Regions from separate parts of the Pantoea sp. C2G6 genome, predicted to be linked through region 2. Evidence: predicted binding sites of a transcription regulator. Region 2 holds the regulator's gene; the other holds the start of a gene.
What was found. The regulator PurR, encoded in region 2, represses purine synthesis genes. The targets are predictions, from matches to a motif close to CANGCAAACGTTTGCNTG.
Positions count from the first base shown of each region.

Region 1: the regulator PurR is predicted to act here: its motif matches at 7,637-7,654, upstream of purE (5-(carboxyamino)imidazole ribonucleotide mutase).

Region 1 is NZ_JBGMNJ010000006.1:36,438-46,081, reverse strand. Features, by position in the region: gene ACCW71_RS10095 (SPFH domain-containing protein) at 1-209, opposite strand, end outside; gene ACCW71_RS10090 (co-chaperone YbbN) at 268-1,125, opposite strand; gene ACCW71_RS10085 (SDR family oxidoreductase) at 1,205-1,978, opposite strand; gene tesA (multifunctional acyl-CoA thioesterase I/protease I/lysophospholipase L1) at 2,009-2,635, opposite strand; gene ybbA (putative ABC transporter ATP-binding protein YbbA) at 2,603-3,289, shown strand; gene ybbP (putative ABC transporter permease subunit YbbP) at 3,286-5,703, shown strand; gene purK (5-(carboxyamino)imidazole ribonucleotide synthase) at 5,985-7,049, opposite strand; gene purE (5-(carboxyamino)imidazole ribonucleotide mutase) at 7,046-7,552, opposite strand; gene lpxH (UDP-2,3-diacylglucosamine diphosphatase) at 7,683-8,399, opposite strand; gene ppiB (peptidylprolyl isomerase B) at 8,399-8,893, opposite strand; gene cysS (cysteine--tRNA ligase) at 9,106-9,644, shown strand, end outside.
Region 2 is NZ_JBGMNJ010000001.1:531,559-541,202, reverse strand. Features, by position in the region: gene ACCW71_RS02615 (hypothetical protein) at 1-267, opposite strand, end outside; gene sodC (superoxide dismutase [Cu-Zn] SodC) at 397-915, opposite strand; gene ACCW71_RS02605 (aldo/keto reductase) at 1,000-1,896, opposite strand; gene ACCW71_RS02600 (DUF1289 domain-containing protein) at 1,965-2,204, opposite strand; gene ACCW71_RS02595 (TetR/AcrR family transcriptional regulator) at 2,378-2,974, shown strand; gene ACCW71_RS02590 (alkene reductase) at 3,025-4,122, shown strand; gene gloA (lactoylglutathione lyase) at 4,239-4,646, shown strand; gene rnt (ribonuclease T) at 4,767-5,435, shown strand; gene ACCW71_RS02575 (Grx4 family monothiol glutaredoxin) at 5,479-5,814, opposite strand; gene ACCW71_RS02570 (C40 family peptidase) at 6,180-6,971, shown strand; gene ACCW71_RS02565 (YnhF family membrane protein) at 7,024-7,113, opposite strand; gene purR (HTH-type transcriptional repressor PurR) at 7,396-8,421, shown strand; gene punR (DNA-binding transcriptional activator PunR) at 8,418-9,323, opposite strand; gene punC (purine nucleoside transporter PunC) at 9,430-9,644, shown strand, end outside.

The sequences.
Region 1 (9,644 bases), on a different contig from region 2:
GAGGGAATATCGAGCACCTGTTCCATCATGTTGATTTTGCGACCAACACGATCCATGAACGGTACCACCAGCCCTAAACCGGGCTGTAGCGTGCGGGTGTAACGGCCAAAGCGCTCCACCGTCCACTGAAAACCTTGCGGCACCGTCTTGACGGTAGCCCAGACGGCCACCAGCGCCAGTACGATCAAAACAGGAATAACCGTTAACATACAACCTCCACGTTGTCAGATGAACGGGCCGAGTCACTTCGGCCCGTGATAGGGTTTGTCAGTATAACAGCGAGTAAAGCTGACGACGATAGCGCGCGGCGAGTGCATCACCGGTGCCGAGTGCCGCCAGGATCTCCTGGAGCATCTTACGCGCCTGGCCATCAGCCGCGTTAAGATCGGACTTCAGGAAGCTGAACAGCAGTTCCAGCGCCTCTTCATTGCGACCGACCTGATGCAGTTGTAATGAGAGTTTAGCGGCCAGCTCCGCGTTAGTCGGGTCCGCCTCCAGCTCGGTTTGCAGCTGCTGGATCTCCGGTGTATCAGCCGCCTGTTTCAGCAGATCGATCTGCGCCATCAGGCTCTGGTAACGGGTATCCTGATCCTGCAACGGCACGACCTTCAGCACCGCTTCCGCCTCATCGCTGCGGTTCAGGTTAATCAGCACCTCCGCCAGCAGAAAACCAATTTCACTGGCCTGGTTGCTCAGCTGCCACGCCTCTTTTAACAGCGGCAGCGCCTCCAGCGGTTTGCCTTCCTGCATCAGCGCCATCGCCTGCTGCGCTTTCAGCTCTTCTTCGCGCGGCAGCACTTTTTCCAGCAGGGCGCGGATCGCCTCTTCCGGCTGCGGTCCCTGGAAGCCATCGACCGGCTGACCATCCTGGAACAGGTAGACGGTTGGAATGGAACGCAGACCAAACTGCGCCGCGACCCTCTGCTCTTTGTCACAATCGAGTCTGGCGAGGATAAACTGGCCCGCATACTCCTGCGCCAGCCGCTCCAGCAGCGGCGTCAGCTCCTGACAGTGCTGGCTGCGCTCAGACCAGAAGTAGAACAGCACCGGCAGCTGCGTCGACTGCTCAAGGGTCTGATGCAGGTTAGATTCGTTGATGTCGATTATCGAAGCGTGTGGTGACATGGAGAAGTCTCTTTGCAAAAAGTGTTCTAAGGATATGGGGCCAGGCGGCCCGGCTTCAAGCACTATTGCGCCTGGCTGATTAATGGCTGCGCAAAATGCGATCCAGTATCCAGCCAGGCAGCAGCCGTTTCAGCAGGCTCATCACGTGTGCGACCAGCGTCACCGGATAGCGTAAACGGGGATGCTGACTCTCGAGCGCATGGCGAAGTTTTGGCAGAATGGCTTCCGCTGGCAGGGTGAAGCGTGCGGCAATGCCGGGATTGCGTACCGGGTTATGCTGCTCGCCCTGGGTCACGTTATCGGTAAAGCGGGTCTGAATCGGGCCGGGTTCAATCAGGCTGACCCGGATGCCGCTGCCGCGCATCTCCATGCGCAGCGCATCGCTCCAGGCCTCCAGCGCATATTTACTGGCGGCATAGGCACCGCGGCCTGGCGTTGAAATCAGCCCCAGCACGGAGCTGGTATTGATGATACGGCCATCGCCGCTGGCCTGAAGCGCCGGTAACAGGCGCAGCGTCAGCTGATGGACGCCGAAAAAGTTGCTGGAAAATTGCTGCTCCAGCTGCTGGCGGGAGAGGGTGCGCAGCGGACCATAGAGGCCGAATCCGGCATTGTTAAACAGCGCCGCCAGCTGGTTATCGCACAGCGCGAGCACTTTATCAGCGGCGCTATCGACGCTGTGCGCATCGTCGAGATCAAGCTGGAGACCGATGAAACCCAGCGTTTCCATGCGCGCCACATCGTCCGCTTTGCGACAGGCCGCGATGACCCGATAGCCGCGCGCCAGCAAATCGTGCGCCGCCACCAGGCCAATCCCGCTGGAACAACCTGTAATCAGGATGGTTTTTTGCATTTCTTTACCCTTTTAACGCGCTCAACTGCGCTACGGCTGCTTAACTAAGGGAGCCAGTTCTTTGTCCATTAACCGGGCGATAAAAGCCTGGGCCGCAGGATTCGGATGAATGCCATCCTGCTGCATCCATTCAGGCTTCAGATAGACCTGCTCCATAAAAAAGGGCACCAGTGGGATCGCATGCTGCTGCGCTAAGCCGGGATAGATATTGCTGAACGCCTCGGTGTAGCGGCGGCCATAGTTGGCGGGCAGGCGGATCTGCATCAGCAGCGGCTTCGCGTTGGCCGCTTTGACATCGTCGATCACTTTACTCAGGTTTTGTGCGATAGCCTCGGGCGGGAAGCCGCGCAGTCCATCGTTACCGCCCAATTCGATTAACACCCACTGCGGCTGATGCTGTTTTAATAGCGCGGGCAGGCGCGCCAGACCCTGCGCGGCGGTATCGCCGCTGATGCTGGCGTTGATCACTTTAGGCTGCTGTTGCCACTGCTGATTCAGCAGGCTCGGCCAGGCCGCCGTCGCCGACATCCGATAGCCCGCACTCAGGCTGTCGCCCAGTACCAGCAGGGTATCCGCCGCCGCAAGACGCGACACCAGCAGAAGAATCATTAACAGGAAGGGATAATGCCAGCGGAAAACATTGTTGAAGTTCATCATCTTACTAAGTCCGTCGGTCAGGGAGAGCATCAGTTAACCATCCTTACCGGAGTTGAGTTGGTTGTCAAACCAGCCGAGACCATTGCGCTGATTGGGGAGTCCGGCTCCGGGAAGTCAACCCTGCTGGGGATTCTGGCCGGGCTGGATGACGGTAGCAGCGGCGAGGTGCATCTGCTGGGGCAGCCGCTGCATCAGATGAACGAAGAGCAACGCGCCGCTTTGCGCGCCCGGCAGGTCGGTTTTGTGTTTCAGTCCTTTATGCTGGTGCCGACCCTGAATGCGCAGGAGAACGTCCAGCTGCCCGCGTTGCTGCGCGGCGACAGTGACCGCCAGAGCCGGGAGCAGGCGCGTGAACTTTTGACGCTGCTCGGGCTGGGTGAGCGTCTGCATCATCTGCCCGCCCAGCTTTCCGGCGGTGAGCAGCAGCGGGTAGCGCTGGCGCGCGCCTTTAGTGGACGTCCGGGCCTGCTGTTTGCCGATGAACCGACCGGTAATCTTGACCGCCGAACTGGCGACCGCATCGCCGATCTGCTGTTTTCACTGAACCGCGACTTCGCCACCACCCTGATTCTGGTGACGCATGATGAGCAACTGGCGGCGCGCTGCGACCGTCGCCTGCGGCTGCGCGACGGTAAATTATGGGAGGAGCAATGATCTGGCGCTGGTTCTGGCGCGAGTGGCGCTCACCCTCGCTGCTGATTGTCTGGCTGGCGCTGACGCTGGCGGTGGCCTGCGTGCTGGCGCTGGGGTCGATCAGCGATCGGATGGAAAAAGGGCTGAACCAGCAGAGCCGTGATTTTATGGCTGGCGACCGCACCCTGCGCAGCAGCGATCCCGTCCCGGAAGCCTGGCTGACGCAGGCGCGGGAAACCGGCCTGACGGTAAGCCGTCAGCTGACCTTTATGACCATGACCTTTGCCGGTCAGTCACCGCAGCTCGCCGCCGTCAAAGCGGTAGATGACGCTTATCCGATGTTTGGCACACTACAGACCCAGCCCGCCGGGCTTAAACCGCAGGCGGGCACGGCGCTGGCGGCCCCGCGCCTGATGGCGCTGCTGAACCTGAAAGTGGGCGATCTGCTGGAAGCGGGGGATACTCAGCTGCGCATCAGCGGCGAGGTGATCCAGGAGCCGGATGGCGGCTTTAACCCGTTTGAGATGGCGCCGCGTCTGCTGATCAATCTGGCGGATGCGGCGAAAACCGGGGCGATTCAGCCGGGCAGCCGTATCAGCTGGCGCTATAAATTTTCCGGCAATCCTGACCAGCTGGCGCGCTATGACCGCTGGATCGAACCGCAGCTGAAGGCGGATCAGCGCTGGATCAGCGTGGAAAACTCGGAAGATGCACTGGGCCGGTCGATGCAGCGGGCGCAGCAGTTCCTGCTGCTCTCGGCGCTGCTGACGCTGATGCTGGCGATTGCCGCCGTCGCGGTCGCCATGAGTCACTATTGCCGCAGCCGCTACGACCTGGTGGCGGTGCTGAAAACGCTGGGCGCGACCCACGGCGCATTGCAGCGTCTGATCATCGGTCAGTGGCTGGCGGTGCTGCTGCTGGCGGCGATAGCCGGTGGTCTGGTGGGGCAGGGGGTGGAAGCGCTGCTGATGACGATGCTGAAGCCGGTGCTGCCCGCCAGCTTACCGGCCGCCAGCGTCTGGCCGTGGATCTGGGCAGTGGGGTCGCTGTTTGTGATTTCGCTGCTGGTGGGGCTGCGTCCCTATCGACTGCTGCTGGCGACGCAGCCACTGCGCGTGCTGCGGCGTGACGCGGTGGCCAACCTCTGGCCGCTGAAGTTCTATATTCCGGTGATGATCAGCGTGGTGGTGGCGCTGTTAGCGCTGCTGGTCGGCGGCAGCAAAATGCTCTGGGCGCTGCTGGCGGGTGTGGTGGTACTGGCCGGACTGCTGGCGCTACTCGGCTGGGGAACGTTGCTGCTGCTGCGTAAGCTGGTGGTGAAGAATCTGGCGTTGCGGCTGGCGGTTAACCGGCTGTTGCGTCAGCCAGGTATGACGCTGAGCCAGCTGGCGGCCTTTTCGCTGTCGTTTATGCTGCTGGCACTGCTGCTGGTGATGCGGGGCGATCTGCTGGATCGCTGGCAGCAACAGCTGCCGCCGGACAGCCCGAACTTCTTCCTGCTGAATATGACCGCAGATCAGGTGCCGCAGGTGCGTGACTTTCTGCAATCGCATCAGATTAAGCCAGAGACCTTCTATCCGATTGCGCGGGTACGGCTCAGCGAACTCAACGGCAAACCGGCCGATCCGAAACAGGATAACGCCCTGAACCGTGAACTTAACCTGACGGCGCTGGCGGAGCGCCCGGATCACAATCCGCTGGTGGCGGGATACTGGCCGCCCAAAGCGGGCGAAGTCTCCATGGAAGTGGAACTGGCGGATCGTCTGGGGCTGAAGCTGGGCGATACCCTGACTTTTGACGGCGACACCCAGACCTTCAGCGCCCGCATCACCAGTCTGCGCAAAGTGGACTGGGAGAGCCTGAAGCCCAACTTCTTCTTTATCTTCCCGCCGGGGGCGCTCGACAGTCAGCCCCAGACCTGGCTCACCAGCTTCCGCATGGAGGCGAATCCTGCCCTGCTGGCGGAGCTGAATCGCGCCTTTCCGGCGCTGAGTCTGCTGGATATTGGCAGCATCATGCGGCAGATCGGTCAGGTGCTGGCGCAGGTCAGCCAGGCGCTGGAGATTATGGTGGTGCTGGTGACCGCCTGCGGCGTACTGCTGCTGCTGGCGCAGATTCAGGTCGGGATGCGTCAGCGCCGCCAGGAGCTGGTGGTCTATCGCACGCTGGGAGCCGGTAAACGCCTGCTGCGCACCACGCTCTGGTGTGAGTTCGCCCTGCTCGGCGTGGTTTCCGGCGTGGCGGCGGCGATGGGGGCGGAAGCGGCGCTGTGGGGCTTACAGCGTAAGATTTTCGACTTCCCGTGGCAGCCTGACTGGACATTGTGGCTGGCGCTACCGTTAGTTGGCGCGCTGCTGTTATCGCTGTGCGGCGGCTGGCTGGGGGTGCGATTGCTGAAAGGGAAAGCGCTGTTCAGGAAGTTTGATGCGGCGTAAGGGATAGCTGGATTGAGGTGGCGTGACGGTTCAATCCAGCCAGCCTGTACCCGGTCATTTACAGCGCGCATTAAAAACCCGGTCAGATGCTCGCCGCGTGTGTCGCTAAGGCACCGGCTCAGGGAGCCTGCACCTTCCGCAAAGACGCAAAAGCCGCCATCCCTGGCGGGCTCAGCGCGGGCCATCCCTGGCCCGCTATGCTTTGCTACAGGCGCAGGCTCCCATCGCGTTGAGCTTCTGAGCCGCCTGAAAGTGGCATCATCAGCCGGGTCTGAAGGGGACTAAAGTTTTTCAACCGCCCAGGCGATGCCGCTGGCGTACTCTTCCGGTAACTCTGGCACCAGCGCCTTCAGCGCCGCCTTCAGCCGCGCTGCATCGCTATCGGTCAGATTGAGATGGCCGACTTTACGACCCGGACGCACCTCTTTGTCATACCAGTGCAGATGCACCAGCGGCTCTGCCAGCCAGCGGAGATTAACGGCAGTACCAATCAGATTGACCATCGCCGAGGGCGCGAACACCACCGGCTGCGGCAGGGGCAGATCCAGAATCGCCCGCAGATGCAGCTCAAACTGGCTGATCGACGCGCCGTTCTGCGTCCAGTGACCGCTGTTATGCACCCGCGGTGCCAGCTCATTGATCAGCAAGCCTTCAGGGGTGACAAAACACTCCATCGCCATCACGCCGACGTAATTCAGCGCCTGCATAATCGCGCTCAGCATCGCTTCCGCCTGCTGCTGCTGCGCCTGATCCGCCTGCGGCAGGGCGACGCTGGTGCGCAGAATGCCCTCCTGATGCAGGTTATGGGTCAGCGGATAAAACACGGTCTGACCATCGTGCCCGCGCGCGCCCACCAGTGACACTTCACCTGAAAAGTTGATTCCCTGCTCAACGATGCATTCGCCGTAGCAATCATCCGGCAGCGCGTCAGTTTCACCCGCGCGCAGACGCCACTGGCCGCGTCCGTCATAACCCCCGGTGCGGCGCTTCACAATCGCCAGCTCGCCAAGCGAACGGAACACCGCTGGCCATTCGCTCTTGTCCGCCAGCAGCTGCCACGGCGCGGTGGCGAGTCCCAGCTGATCGAGCAGCTGCTTCTGCGTCAGACGGTCAGCCAGGCGCGGGAAAATATCGCGGTTCACAAAGGCGGGATGACCGGCCAGTTGGCGCGTCAGCGCGGTTTCCGGCCAGCGTTCGATTTCGGCAGTGATCACACTGTCGGCGATCGGCAGCGCATCAGGATCGGCATCCAGGCCCACCGGATAGACCGCGATACCCAGCGGTTCACCCGCCTGACGCAGCATACGGCCTAACTGACCGTTGCCCAGCACGCAAACTGGCTTCATGCCTCCTCCCGCGGATCGGGATGGTTCAGCACCTCGTCGGTCTGGCTCTGACGCCAGCTATTCAGGCGTGACGCCAGTTCATGGTCATGCAGCGCCAGAATCTGTGCCGCCAGCAGCGCGGCATTGGCTGAGCCCGCTTTGCCAATCGCCAGCGTGCCGACCGGAATACCGCGTGGCATCTGCACAATCGAGTAGAGGCTATCCACACCGCTCAGCGCGGCGCTCTGCACCGGCACACCCAGCACCGGCACCAGGGTTTTGGCGGCCAGCATTCCCGGCAGATGAGCCGCGCCACCCGCGCCAGCAATAATCACCTGAAAACCCTTATCCGCTGCCGTTTCGGCGAAGCTGAACAGTTTATCCGGGGTGCGGTGGGCAGAGACCACTTCAACATGGAAGGGGACGTCCAGGCTGGTGAGGATCTCAGCCGCGAATTGCATGGTGGCCCAGTCACTTCTGGAACCCATAACAATGGCGATGCGGGCCGGGGCGTTGGATGACATGCGGTCAACTCCTGTGAATGAACAGACAGACCTGGCCGGGCGGACAGGTTTTGAAGGGCACAGAGAATAGCATGAGAAGACCGCAAGGAAAACGGTTGCGTCGCGCTGATGGGATGGATTTAACCGCCGATCAAAAGTCGAAATCGATAAGCTGAATGCCCTGGGCGTCGAGCTGGATCATCGAGCCGCGACTGTGCCAGGCCCCCAGCACCGCGCGCTGCGCCGTTTCACCCGCGAGCCTGATCTCATGGATTGCCGGACGGTGAGTATGGCCGTGGATCAGCAGAGGCACCTGCTGACGCCGCAGCGTCGCGACCACCGCCTCCTGATTCACATCCATAATGGTCTGTGACTTATGCTGATTGGCCTGCTTGCTGTCGGCGCGCATCCGGGCGGCGATGCGTTTGCGTATCCGTAGCGGCAGCGCCAGGAAGAGTCGCTGGATCCAGGGATTATGCACTTTGGCGCGAAAGCGCAGATACCCGGCGTCGTCGGTGCAGAGCGTATCGCCATGCATAATCAGCAGACGATGGCCGTAGAGAGTGAGCACCTGCTCCTCCGGCAGCAGCGTCATGCCGCTGGCGCGGGCGAAGCGCTGGCCGATCAGGAAATCGCGGTTGCCGTGAATAAAATAGACCGGCACCGGCAGGGCGCGCAGGGCGCTGGCCACCTGCTGATGCAGCGGATTGGGATCGTCGTCGCCAATCCAGGCTTCAAACAGATCGCCGAGAATATAGAGCGCGTCGCAGTGCGGCGCTTCGCGCTGTAAAAAATGCAGAAAACCGGCGGTAATCGCCGGTTCTTCCTGACACAGATGGAGATCTGCGATAAACAGCGTGCGCGACATTACTCGCTGACGGTCACTTTCTGGATAACCACGTCATCTTTCGGCACATCCTGATGCATACCGCTACGGCCGGTAGAGACCGCTTTGATCTTCTCGACCACATCCATGCCTTCAACCACTTCGGCAAACACACAGTAACCCCAGCCCTGGACGCTTTCGTCACGGAAGTTCAGGAAGTCATTGTCTGCCACGTTGATGAAAAACTGTGCGGTCGCAGAGTGCGGCGCAGAGGTACGTGCCATTGCCAGCGTACCTTTGGTGTTTTTCAGGCCGTTGTTGGCTTCGTTCTTGATCTCTTCTTTGGTCGCTTTCTGTTTCATGCCCGGCTCGAAGCCGCCGCCCTGAATCATAAAGCCGTTGATCACACGGTGAAAAATGGTGTTGTCGTAAAAACCTTCACGGCAGTAATCCAGGAAGTTCTGTACAGTTGCTGGCGCTTTATCATCAAAGGTTTTGATTACGATATCGCCATGGTTCGTCTGGAAAGTTACCATTTTTGTCATCCTGTAAAGGTTGTTAGCAGTTGCTGAGGTCGCCTTGTTCGCGGGCATCCCTCTTTTTGTCGACCGTTCTTATATCATAATTTCCAATGACACGTCAGCAGCGCGGCGCAGTTGGCTTGCTTTGCGTCGCGCGAGCGATAAAAATACGGCACAATGTCTGGATACTTAAAAGTGTCAACCACACGTCAAAACGGAACCGTTCAATGCTTAAGATTTATAACACCCTGAGTCGACAGAAAGAGGATTTCAAACCCATTCATGCCGGTAAAATCGGCATGTATGTTTGCGGCATCACGGTGTATGACCTCTGTCACATTGGTCATGGGCGGACGTTTGTGGCGTTTGACGTGGTGGCGCGCTACCTGCGCTATCTCGGTTATCAGCTTAACTATGTGCGCAACATCACCGATATTGATGACAAAATCATTAAACGTGCCAGTGAAAACGGCGAAAGCATCGAAACCCTGACCAACCGGATGATTGGTGAGATGCATAGCGACTTCGCTGCGCTCGGCATTCTGCCGCCGGATCAGGAGCCACGCGCTACCCGCCATATCGCGGAGATCATTGCGCTGGTGGAGACGCTGATCGCCCGCGGTCACGCCTATGTGGCGGAGAATGGCGACGTGATGTTTGATGTGCTGAGCGATACCGATTACGGCGTGCTGTCACGTCAGGATCTGGAACAGTTGCAGGCGGGCGCGCGGGTTGAAGTGGCTGACGTGAAGCGCAACCCGATGGA
Region 2 (9,644 bases):
GGTGCGACGATAGATAGTGGTATCGGTGAAGTTGGTTTCCGTGGCGCTGCGAAACACCTGCTGACAGCCCTGCGCTTCCAGCCGGCGCACCATATTGCGGCTTAACCACTCCCGCCCTTTGGCGATCTTTTCACAGGTGATACGCATCGGGTTGGTGTCGATGGTGCGCTGAAGTTCACGCCCGGTTTCGGTGACCAGCTGCGTATCATTGGGTTTATCGCATCCCACCAGCAGCAGACACAGCAGTAATGCACCCTTGAATTTCATTTTCCTGCTCCTTTCCCATCACGCTTTCTTACCTGAATCAATATCATAGGGGGGAAACGGCAGGGATGGTACAACAATTCATAAACCGGCAGGAGAAAAGCGGGCGGCCATCATCTGCCGCCCGGCGCGTCAGATCACCCCGCAGGCGTAGCGCGCGCCACCGCCGCCCAGCGGTTGAGGATGATCGGCATGATTATCGCCGCCGACATGCACCATCAGCGCTTTACCTTTGATGTCGCTCAGCGATTTAAGACGCGGCGCCAGCACCGGATAGCTGGCGCTGCCCCTGTCATCGACATAGAGTGCCGGCAGATCACCGGCATGGCCCTCCGCGTAAGGCCCCCGATGTTTGCCGCTGCTGGCGGGATCGAAATGACCGCCTGCCGCGCCCGCGGCCACCACTTTGCCTTCCGATTTACCCGGCTCACAGCTGCCTTCTGCGTGGACATGAAAGCCATGAATGCCGGGCTGAAGCCCCTGCAATGTCGGGGTGAATTGCAGACCATACTGCGTCTCTTCAATCTTAACCGTGCCCAGCGATGTTCCGATGCCTTCGGCCGAGACCTGATTTAGCGTGACCTGCTCGCTGGCAGCCTGTGCCGTGCCGCAGGCAAGCAGGGCGAATAGCGTCACTGTTTTCAGTTTCATAATGACTCCGTTTGCGGACCAGGGGGTGACTAAAGCCTGGCCGCTATCGCGCGAGTCTGCCGAAGATTGACGCAGCTTTACGCTTCAGGGCACATCAAATCCCAGCGCCGCTTTACGGATGCGGAACCACTGCTGACGTGTCAGGGTGAGCGTCAGCGCACCTGCCGCCTCGCTGACCCGCGCCGCTTTACCGGAACCGATGATTGGCAGCGGCCGGGAAGGCAGCATCAATATCCAGGCATAGACCACCTGCTCCAGACTGGTGGCGCCGGTTTCCTGGCGTACCGCTTCCAGCTCCTCACGCAGCGGCTGAAAGTGCGGGTCGTTAAACAGCCGACCGCCGCCTAGGCAGGACCAGGCCATTGGCCGGATGCGCAGTTGCTGACACTGATCGAGTGAGCCATCCAGTACCCCACTTTGCTGTACCGGCGAGATCTCCAGCTGATTGGTGACCAGCGAAAACGGCAGACGGGATTGCAGCAGCGAGAACTGGGCGGGAGTGAAGTTAGAGACGCCAAAATGGAGCACCTTGCCGCTGCGATGCAGTGCCATAAAGGCTTCGGCTACCTGGTCGGCATCCATTAAGGGATCCGGGCGATGGATCAGCAGCAGGTCAAGGCGATCGGTGTGGAAATGACGCAGTGAATTCTCCGCGCTGGTAAGGATATGCGCTTTGTCCGTGATGTAGTGGCCAATCTGATGCTCTGGCCGGGCGCGGGTCGCGATACCGCATTTGGTCACAATCTGGAGCTGGTCGCGCAGGCCGGGTGCCAGCGTCAGCGCCTCGCCAAAGGCCGCTTCACACTGATAGTCGCCATAAATATCCGCATGATCAACGGTGGTGATGCCAAGACTCAGATGATGCTCGATAAACGCCACCCGCTGCTGAGGCGACATGCCCCACTCCATCAGGCGCCAGTACCCCATAATCAGCGGTGAAAAGTCGGGCCCCTGTGAGGCGATGGCTTGCGGTTCTAACATGACATTCTCCCTGTTGCGCGTTGGCTGAAATTAGCGTGACAGAGAGTATAACGGAAAGCGGAAAAGTGTCAGAACAGCTCCGGCTGCTGCGGATCGCGCGAGTCGTCGCTTTTTGACTGTCGTTGCAGGCGCTGGCGGCGCTGCTGGCAGAGGCGTAACACCTCCCGCTTCTGCGCGTCGCTGAAGCGCAGCCAGTTGAACCGCTCATCGCGGCTGCGTAGACATCCCAGACAGTAGCCGCGTGCATCGCTCTGGCAGATGCCGCGACAGGGGCTGGGAACCGGGAAGAACTCAAGCTGTTCGGCCACCACCACTCCGCATCATTTCATCAACAGACCAGTAAAAAGCGTAGCTGGTTTGCCGCGGAAGTAACATTATGTCGCACAGTATTGTCACCCTTCGCCGGTGCAGAGTGAACACTCTGTGCCAAATGCGACTATCCGCATTGCATTCGACCGACTGGTCTACTACTCTCATTGCCATGAATAAGACGCTACAACGCAACGAAACCCGCGAACACCTGCTTCGGACCGGCGAGCAGATCTGTCTGCAACGCGGATTCACCGGAATGGGCCTCAGCGAATTGCTGACGCAGGCGGCGGTGCCGAAAGGCTCGTTCTACTACTATTTCCGCTCGAAAGAGGCCTTTGGCGTGGCGCTGCTGGAACGCTACTTTGCGCGTTTTTTGCAGGATGTGGAACTACAGCTCAACCAGAGTGAGGGCACGCCACGCGAACGCCTGCTTAACCATTTCCGGGCGGCAGAGCAGCTGTTTGTCCGCCAGGGACATATTGTGGGTTGCCTGGGCGTTAAGTTATCCGCTGAAGTGTGTGATCTCTCTGAGCCGATGCGCGACGCGCTGCAACAGGGTGCGGCAAAAATTACCGCCCTGTATGCCCGCACGCTGATCGCCGCTGAACAGCAGGAGTCACTGAACCTGCCGCAGCCGCCCGCGCAGATGGCTGAACTGCTGTCGCTGCTGTGGCTTGGTGCCAGTTTGCAGAGCAAGATTTCCCGTGAGCCGCAGCCGCTGCGACTCGCGCTGAATACCATCGAACAGTGGCTTGACCGTCACTGATTTTAAAAACAGATGTTTGTAGACGACTGGTCTACTAATCAGGAGCTATTATGGCGAGTACCCAGCTGTTTCGTCCGCTGAAAGTCGGCGCAATTACCGTCCCGAACCGCGTTTTTATGGCGCCACTGACCCGGCTGCGCAGCATTGAGCCGGGCGACATTCCAACCCCGATGATGGGCGAATATTATCGTCAGCGCGCCAGCGCCGGTTTAATCATTACCGAAGCCACCCAGATCTCCTTCCAGGCGAAAGGCTACGCCGGTGCGCCAGGCTTACACACGCAGCCACAGATCGCGGCGTGGAAAGCGATTAACGAAGGGGTGCATCAGGCGGGCGGCCATACCGCCGTGCAGCTGTGGCACACCGGTCGTATCTCGCACAACAGCGTGCAGCCGGAAGGCAAAGCCCCGGTGGCACCTTCGGCGATTGCCGCGGGCACCCGCACCTCGCTGCGTGCCGAAGATGGCAGCGTCTACCGTGAAGAGACCTCCACGCCGCGCGAACTGACGGTGCCGGAGATCCAGCAGATCGTGGCCGACTTTGGTCAGGCCGCCGCCAACGCGCGCGAAGCGGATTTCGATCTGCTTGAGTTGCACTCGGCGCACGGGTATCTGATCCACCAGTTCCTGGCGCCAGGCTCAAACCAGCGTAGCGACGAATATGGCGGCAGCATTGAAAAACGCGGTCGTTTTGCGCTGGAAGTGGTTGATGCGGTGATCGCCAACTGGGCGGCGGATCGTATCGGTATTCGCGTCTCCCCTATCGGCAGCTTCCAGAATCTCGATAACGGCCCGGACGAAGAAGAAGCCGCGCTGTGGTATATCGGCGAGCTGGCAAAACGCAACATCGCCTATCTGCACCTTTCAGAGCCAGACTGGGCCGGCGGTAAGCCTTATACCGACGCTTTCCGTCAGAAAGTGCGTGACCTGTTCCCTGGCGTGATCATTGGTGCTGGTGCCTACACCGTGGAGAAAGCGGACGATCTGATCGCACGCGGTCTGATCGATGCGGTGGCCTTTGGTCGCGATTACATCGCTAACCCGGATCTGGTTGAACGTCTGCAACAGGACGCGCCACTGAATCCACAGCGCCCGGAGAGTTTCTACGGCGGCGGCGCGGAAGGTTATATCGACTACCCTACCCTGTAATCGGTTCGGGCTGCCGTCCGGGACGATGACGGCAGCCATTACGCAATGGCGATTTTGATCGCTATACTTAGCGCCTGGGTCATCCGGCGATGGCGTTTTATTGAAAAGAGGATGTTATGCGTTTACTTCATACCATGCTGCGCGTTGGCGATCTGCAACGTTCTATCGACTTCTACACCCGTGTGCTGGGCATGCGCGTGCTGCGTCAGAGCGAAAACACCGAATACAAATATACCCTGGCGTTTGTAGGTTACACCGACGAGAGCGAAGGCGCGGTGATTGAGCTGACCTACAACTGGGGCGTTGATAAGTATGACCTCGGCAACGCCTATGGTCATATCGCGCTGGGCGTCGATGACGCGGCAGCAGCCTGCGAGCGTATCCGCAAAGATGGTGGCAACGTCACCCGTGAAGCGGGCCCGGTCAAGGGCGGCTCCACCATTATTGCCTTTGTGGAAGATCCCGATGGCTACAAAATTGAGCTGATCGAAAACAAAGACGCCGGAAACGGCCTGGGCAACTAATTCTGCCCCTCAGCCTGCCCTGCCGGGTGGGCTGACCTCCCTTCTCTGCGGTTCATCTGCTGCACCCGGGCCGGTTTTTTGCCATAATGCGCGCTGCCCTTTTTCTGCAACGAGATCCTGATGTCTGAATCGAATTCCCCTAATGCACTCAATCAACGTTTCCGTGGCTTCTATCCGGTGGTCATCGACGTGGAAACCGCGGGTTTCAACGCGCAAACCGATGCGTTACTGGAGATTGCCGCCATCACGCTGAAAATGGATGAAGAGGGCTGGATTCAGACTGACCAGACGCTGCATTTTCACGTCGAGCCGTTTGCCGGCTCGCTGCTGCACCCTGAAGCGCTGGCCTTTACCGGTATCGACCCCACTAATCCGCTGCGTGGCGCGGTGAGTGAATATGAAGCGCTGCACGCCATTTTTAAAATGGTGCGCAAAGGCATTAAAGACAGCGGCTGTAACCGCGCCATTATGGTGGCGCACAACGCGACTTTCGATCTGAACTTTATGTCGGCCGCGGCGGAGCGTGCCAGCCTGAAACGCAATCCGTTTCATCCGTTCGCCACCTTTGACACCGCGGCCCTGAGCGGCCTGGTGCTGGGACAGACGGTGCTGGCGAAAGCCTGTATCGCGGCGGGGATGGCGTTTGACAGCAATCAGGCGCACTCGGCGCTGTATGACACCCAGCAGACGGCGCTGCTGTTCTGTGAGCTGGTGAATCGCTGGAAACGTTTAGGCGGCTGGCCACTTCCGTTGGCGGCGGAAGCGCCGGAAGCCGATGCATCCGCATAAGGGATGCCATAATGAGAAAGGCCGACATGATGTCGGCCTTTTTTTATTCTGCTTCTTTAAATTTTTCTGCGGTCTCTTTGATCAGCGACTGCAATTCACCACGCTGTAACATCTCAACGATGATGTCACATCCGCCGACCAGCTCGCCATCGACCCACAGCTGCGGGAAGGTTGGCCAGTTGGCGTATTTCGGCAGCTCTGCACGAATGTCAGGGTTCTGCAGAATATCCACGTAAGCAAAGCGCTCACCACAGGCTGACAGCGCCTGTACCGCCTGAGCAGAGAAACCGCAGCTTGGCAGTTTCGGGGAACCTTTCATATACAGCAGGATCGGGTTTTCTGCGATCTGGCGCTGAATTTTTTCTACAGTACTCATAATTGCCTTCCTTAATTCGTTACTTCGTGTTTGTTTATTGTAGCGACTTCGCCGCGTGACTGAAAACGAGATTTTGCTCACTGCCCGATTAAATGACCCGCATTGCTAAGTTGTGGCAGGCCGGGCATGAATTCTCCTTTATTAACAGCTGGTAACAGTTTAATAATTCGTAATAATTTCGCTGATATAAGAGACTGAAAATGTTCATTTTCAACACTATTATGGCGGCTGCAAAGATTAATAAAAAAAGACATAACAGTTTTTAAAAAAACTGGACTAGAATGGCTTCGGCGCTGATCCTGGATCAGATTATTCTCACCCTTGTCGCGGTGCGTAGTGGCCCTGACAACTCAACTTATCAACGGACTATGCGTTTAATCATTACGCTTTTTATGCTGGCCTTTGCGCAACTGTTCTTTAATGTCGCCGCTGCGTCACCGCACAAGCCGGTGAACCTCAGTACGCATAAAGCAGAGAAAAAGAGTGCGCGTGACGATGAGCGCCGCAAGCGCCGTCCTGTCAAAACAGCGGCGAAAAAGAGTCGCCTCAGCCCGGTTCAGAAAACAAAAACCAAAAAACAGAAAAAAGTTGAACTGACCGCTCAGCAGACCCCCGCTCACAAGACCTCGCTTAAAACCGCCAGCAGCACAAAGAACAAGAAACGCTATGGCCACCAGCGTCCGCTGAAAACCGCCGACCTCAACAGCGCGGAAACCGGCACCATCAAAATGAATAAATCGCACCGTCAGCGCTATCAGAAGGCGCGCGAAACGGCGATGACCAAGCTGATGGGTCAGCTGGGTAAACCCTATCAGTGGGGCGGCACCTCCCCGCATACCGGCTTTGATTGCAGCGGCCTGGTCTGGTACGCCTATAAAGATCTGGTGAAGTTTAAGATCCCGCGCACCGCCAATGAAATGTATCACCTGCGTGACGCCGCACCGATTAAGCGCGAATCGCTGGAAAAAGGGGATCTGGTTTTCTTCCGCATTAACGGTCGCGGTACCGCTGACCACGTCGGCGTTTACCTGGGTAACGGCAAATTTATCCAGTCGCCTCGTACCGGCAAAGATATTCAGATTAGCGCGTTAGGGGAAGATTACTGGCAGCGCCACTACATTGGTGCCCGTCGGGTGATGACGCCAAAAACCATTCGCTGAGTGGATAAACAGCCAGAAAAGAGAGCCGGGGTGAAAACCCCGGCTTTTTTTATCAGTGCAGAATAGCGGTAAAACTAAAGGCTACAATCATCAGCAGGCAGCCGACGGTGGTCATCAACGCCAGTTTAAGATCGGTACTCATTGATTACTCCTTAGTCACACAGTATGTAGGGATATAGCATTTTCCCACAGGGACCGGTAAAAATCTCGTTTTATCCGGTCAGCCTTGTTAGAATCCCGCCTTTGTTGCGCAACGCGCGCAACCCCGATTCCGTTTGCTCGCTTTTCCAGGCGCTATTTACCCGCCAGACGCCTGTTTACCGGCCAGAAAAGAGGCATGATTGCAGGAAAACCCCCTGGGCAGACGCAAACGTTTAACATTACGCTTATCAGCGAGTTAGATAAGCACTGGAGTCCGATTTTCATGGCAACAATCAAAGATGTGGCAAAACGCGCCGGCGTCTCAACGACCACCGTTTCGCACGTCATTAATAAAACGCGCTTTGTGGCGGAAGAGACGCGCAACGCGGTCTGGCAGGCGATTCAGGAGCTGCACTACTCACCCAGCGCCGTGGCGCGCAGCCTGAAGGTGAATCACACCAAAACGCTGGGCCTGCTTGCCACCTCCAGCGAAGCGCCCTATTTCGCTGAAATTATCGAAGCCGTGGAGAATCACTGCTTTGACAAGGGCTACACCCTGATCCTCGGCAATGCCCATAACGATCTGCAAAAACAGCGCGCTTACCTCAGCATGATGGCGCAGAAGCGCGTCGATGGCCTGCTGGTGATGTGCTCTGAATACCCGGACGATCTGCTGAAGATGCTGGAAGAGAACCGTAATATTCCGATGGTGGTGATGGACTGGGGCGAGTCACGCGCCGACTTTACCGACACCGTGCTGGATAATGCCTTCCAGGGCGGCTATCTGGCCGGCCGTTATCTGATTGAGCGCGGCCACCGCGATATTGGTGCTATCCCCGGTCAGATGGAGCGTAACACCGGCGGCGGACGCCATGCCGGTTTTCTGAAAGCGCTGGAAGAAGCGGGGATTCAGCCGCGTCCCGAATGGATCGTGCAGGGTGACTTTGAGCCGGAGTCGGGTTATCAGGCGATGCAGCAGATTCTGTCGCAGAAACAGCGTCCGACCGCGGTGTTCTGTGGCGGCGACATTATGGCGATGGGCGCGATTTGTGCCGCCGACGAGATGGGCCTGCGGGTGCCGCAGGATATTTCGGTGATCGGCTATGACAATGTGCGCAACGCGCGCTATTTCGCCCCGGCCCTGACCACCGTCCATCAGCCGAAAGCCCAGCTGGGTGAGAAAGCGCTGGATATGCTGCTGGACCGTATCACCAGCAAACGCGAAGTGTCACAGACGATTGAAGTGCACCCTACCCTGATTGAACGCCGTTCGGTCGCGGATGGTCCGTTCCGCGACTATCGCCGTTAATCCTCGCTCAGCCACTCCTGATTAAGCGTCTGCGCATCACCCAGGTAGTTCAGCAGCCAGGCGGTTGCCGGGGATGCGCGATCTTCCGCCCAGCTGACGCAGCAGGGGCTGTCAGGAAAGGCCACCGGCAGCGTCAGCTCAACCAGATCGCCGCTGTCGAGCAGCGGTTTCGCCAGATGACCTGGCACCATCGCGACGCACAATCCCGCCAGCAAACAGTCCAGCCCGGTCTGCCATTCCGGTACCACCAGCCGGCGCTGGTTATCCAGCGTCCATGTCATCCGGCGCGGCAGCGCGCGGGAGGTATCCTCCAGCACCAGCGACGGCCAGCTGCGCAGCGTATCTTCATCGATCTGGCTGGCCTGCGTCAGCGGATGATGATGCGCAACCACGCAGCGCCAGTTGAGCTTCCCCATATCGCGGAAGGCGAAACGTCCGCCAACCGGGATCGCCTGGGTCGCGCCAATCGCCACTTCAACCCGGCCATCCGCCAGCGCATCCCAGACGCCGTTAAACACTTCATAGCTGATGTGCAGCTCCATATCGGGGAAATGGCGATAAAAATCTTTCACCAGTTGCCGGGTCCGCTCGGGTTTCACGATGCAGTCAATCGCCAGGCTTAACTGGCCGCGCCAGCCGTTAGCCAGCTGCTGACACTGTCGGCGTGTGGCGAGCATTTTTTTGATGACGCTGCGCCCTTCACGGACAAAATGCTCGCCCGCAGGCGTTAATACCACCTCCCGATGCTGGCGTTCAAACAGCGGCACCGCCAGCCAGGTCTCCAGCTGGCGCACCGTATAGCTGATGGCAGAAGGGACGCGATGCAGCTCCTGCGCCGCCGCGCTGAAACTGCCACCGCGCGCCACTGCGTCAACCACCTCTAATGCATATTCCGACCACATAATCTGCCTTCAAAAATTTTAACAGCAATCGGCAAATATTAGCGTTTCACAGCCGCAAACGCACCTTTTACACTCTGCCGCGTTTATCCTGCAAAATGAGAAGCACATGTTACCGACCAAAGGATTTATGCCCTATCTTGCTCTGCTGAGCATGCTGGGCTTTTTAGCCACTGATATGTACCTGCCCGCCTTCGGTGCGATGCAGCAGACCTTTAACAGCTCGCCGGGTCTGATCAGCGCCAGCCTGAGCCTGTTCCTGGCGGGCTTTGCCTGCGGTCAGCTCTTCTGGGGGCCGCTCTCCGATCGCATCGGGCGCAAGCC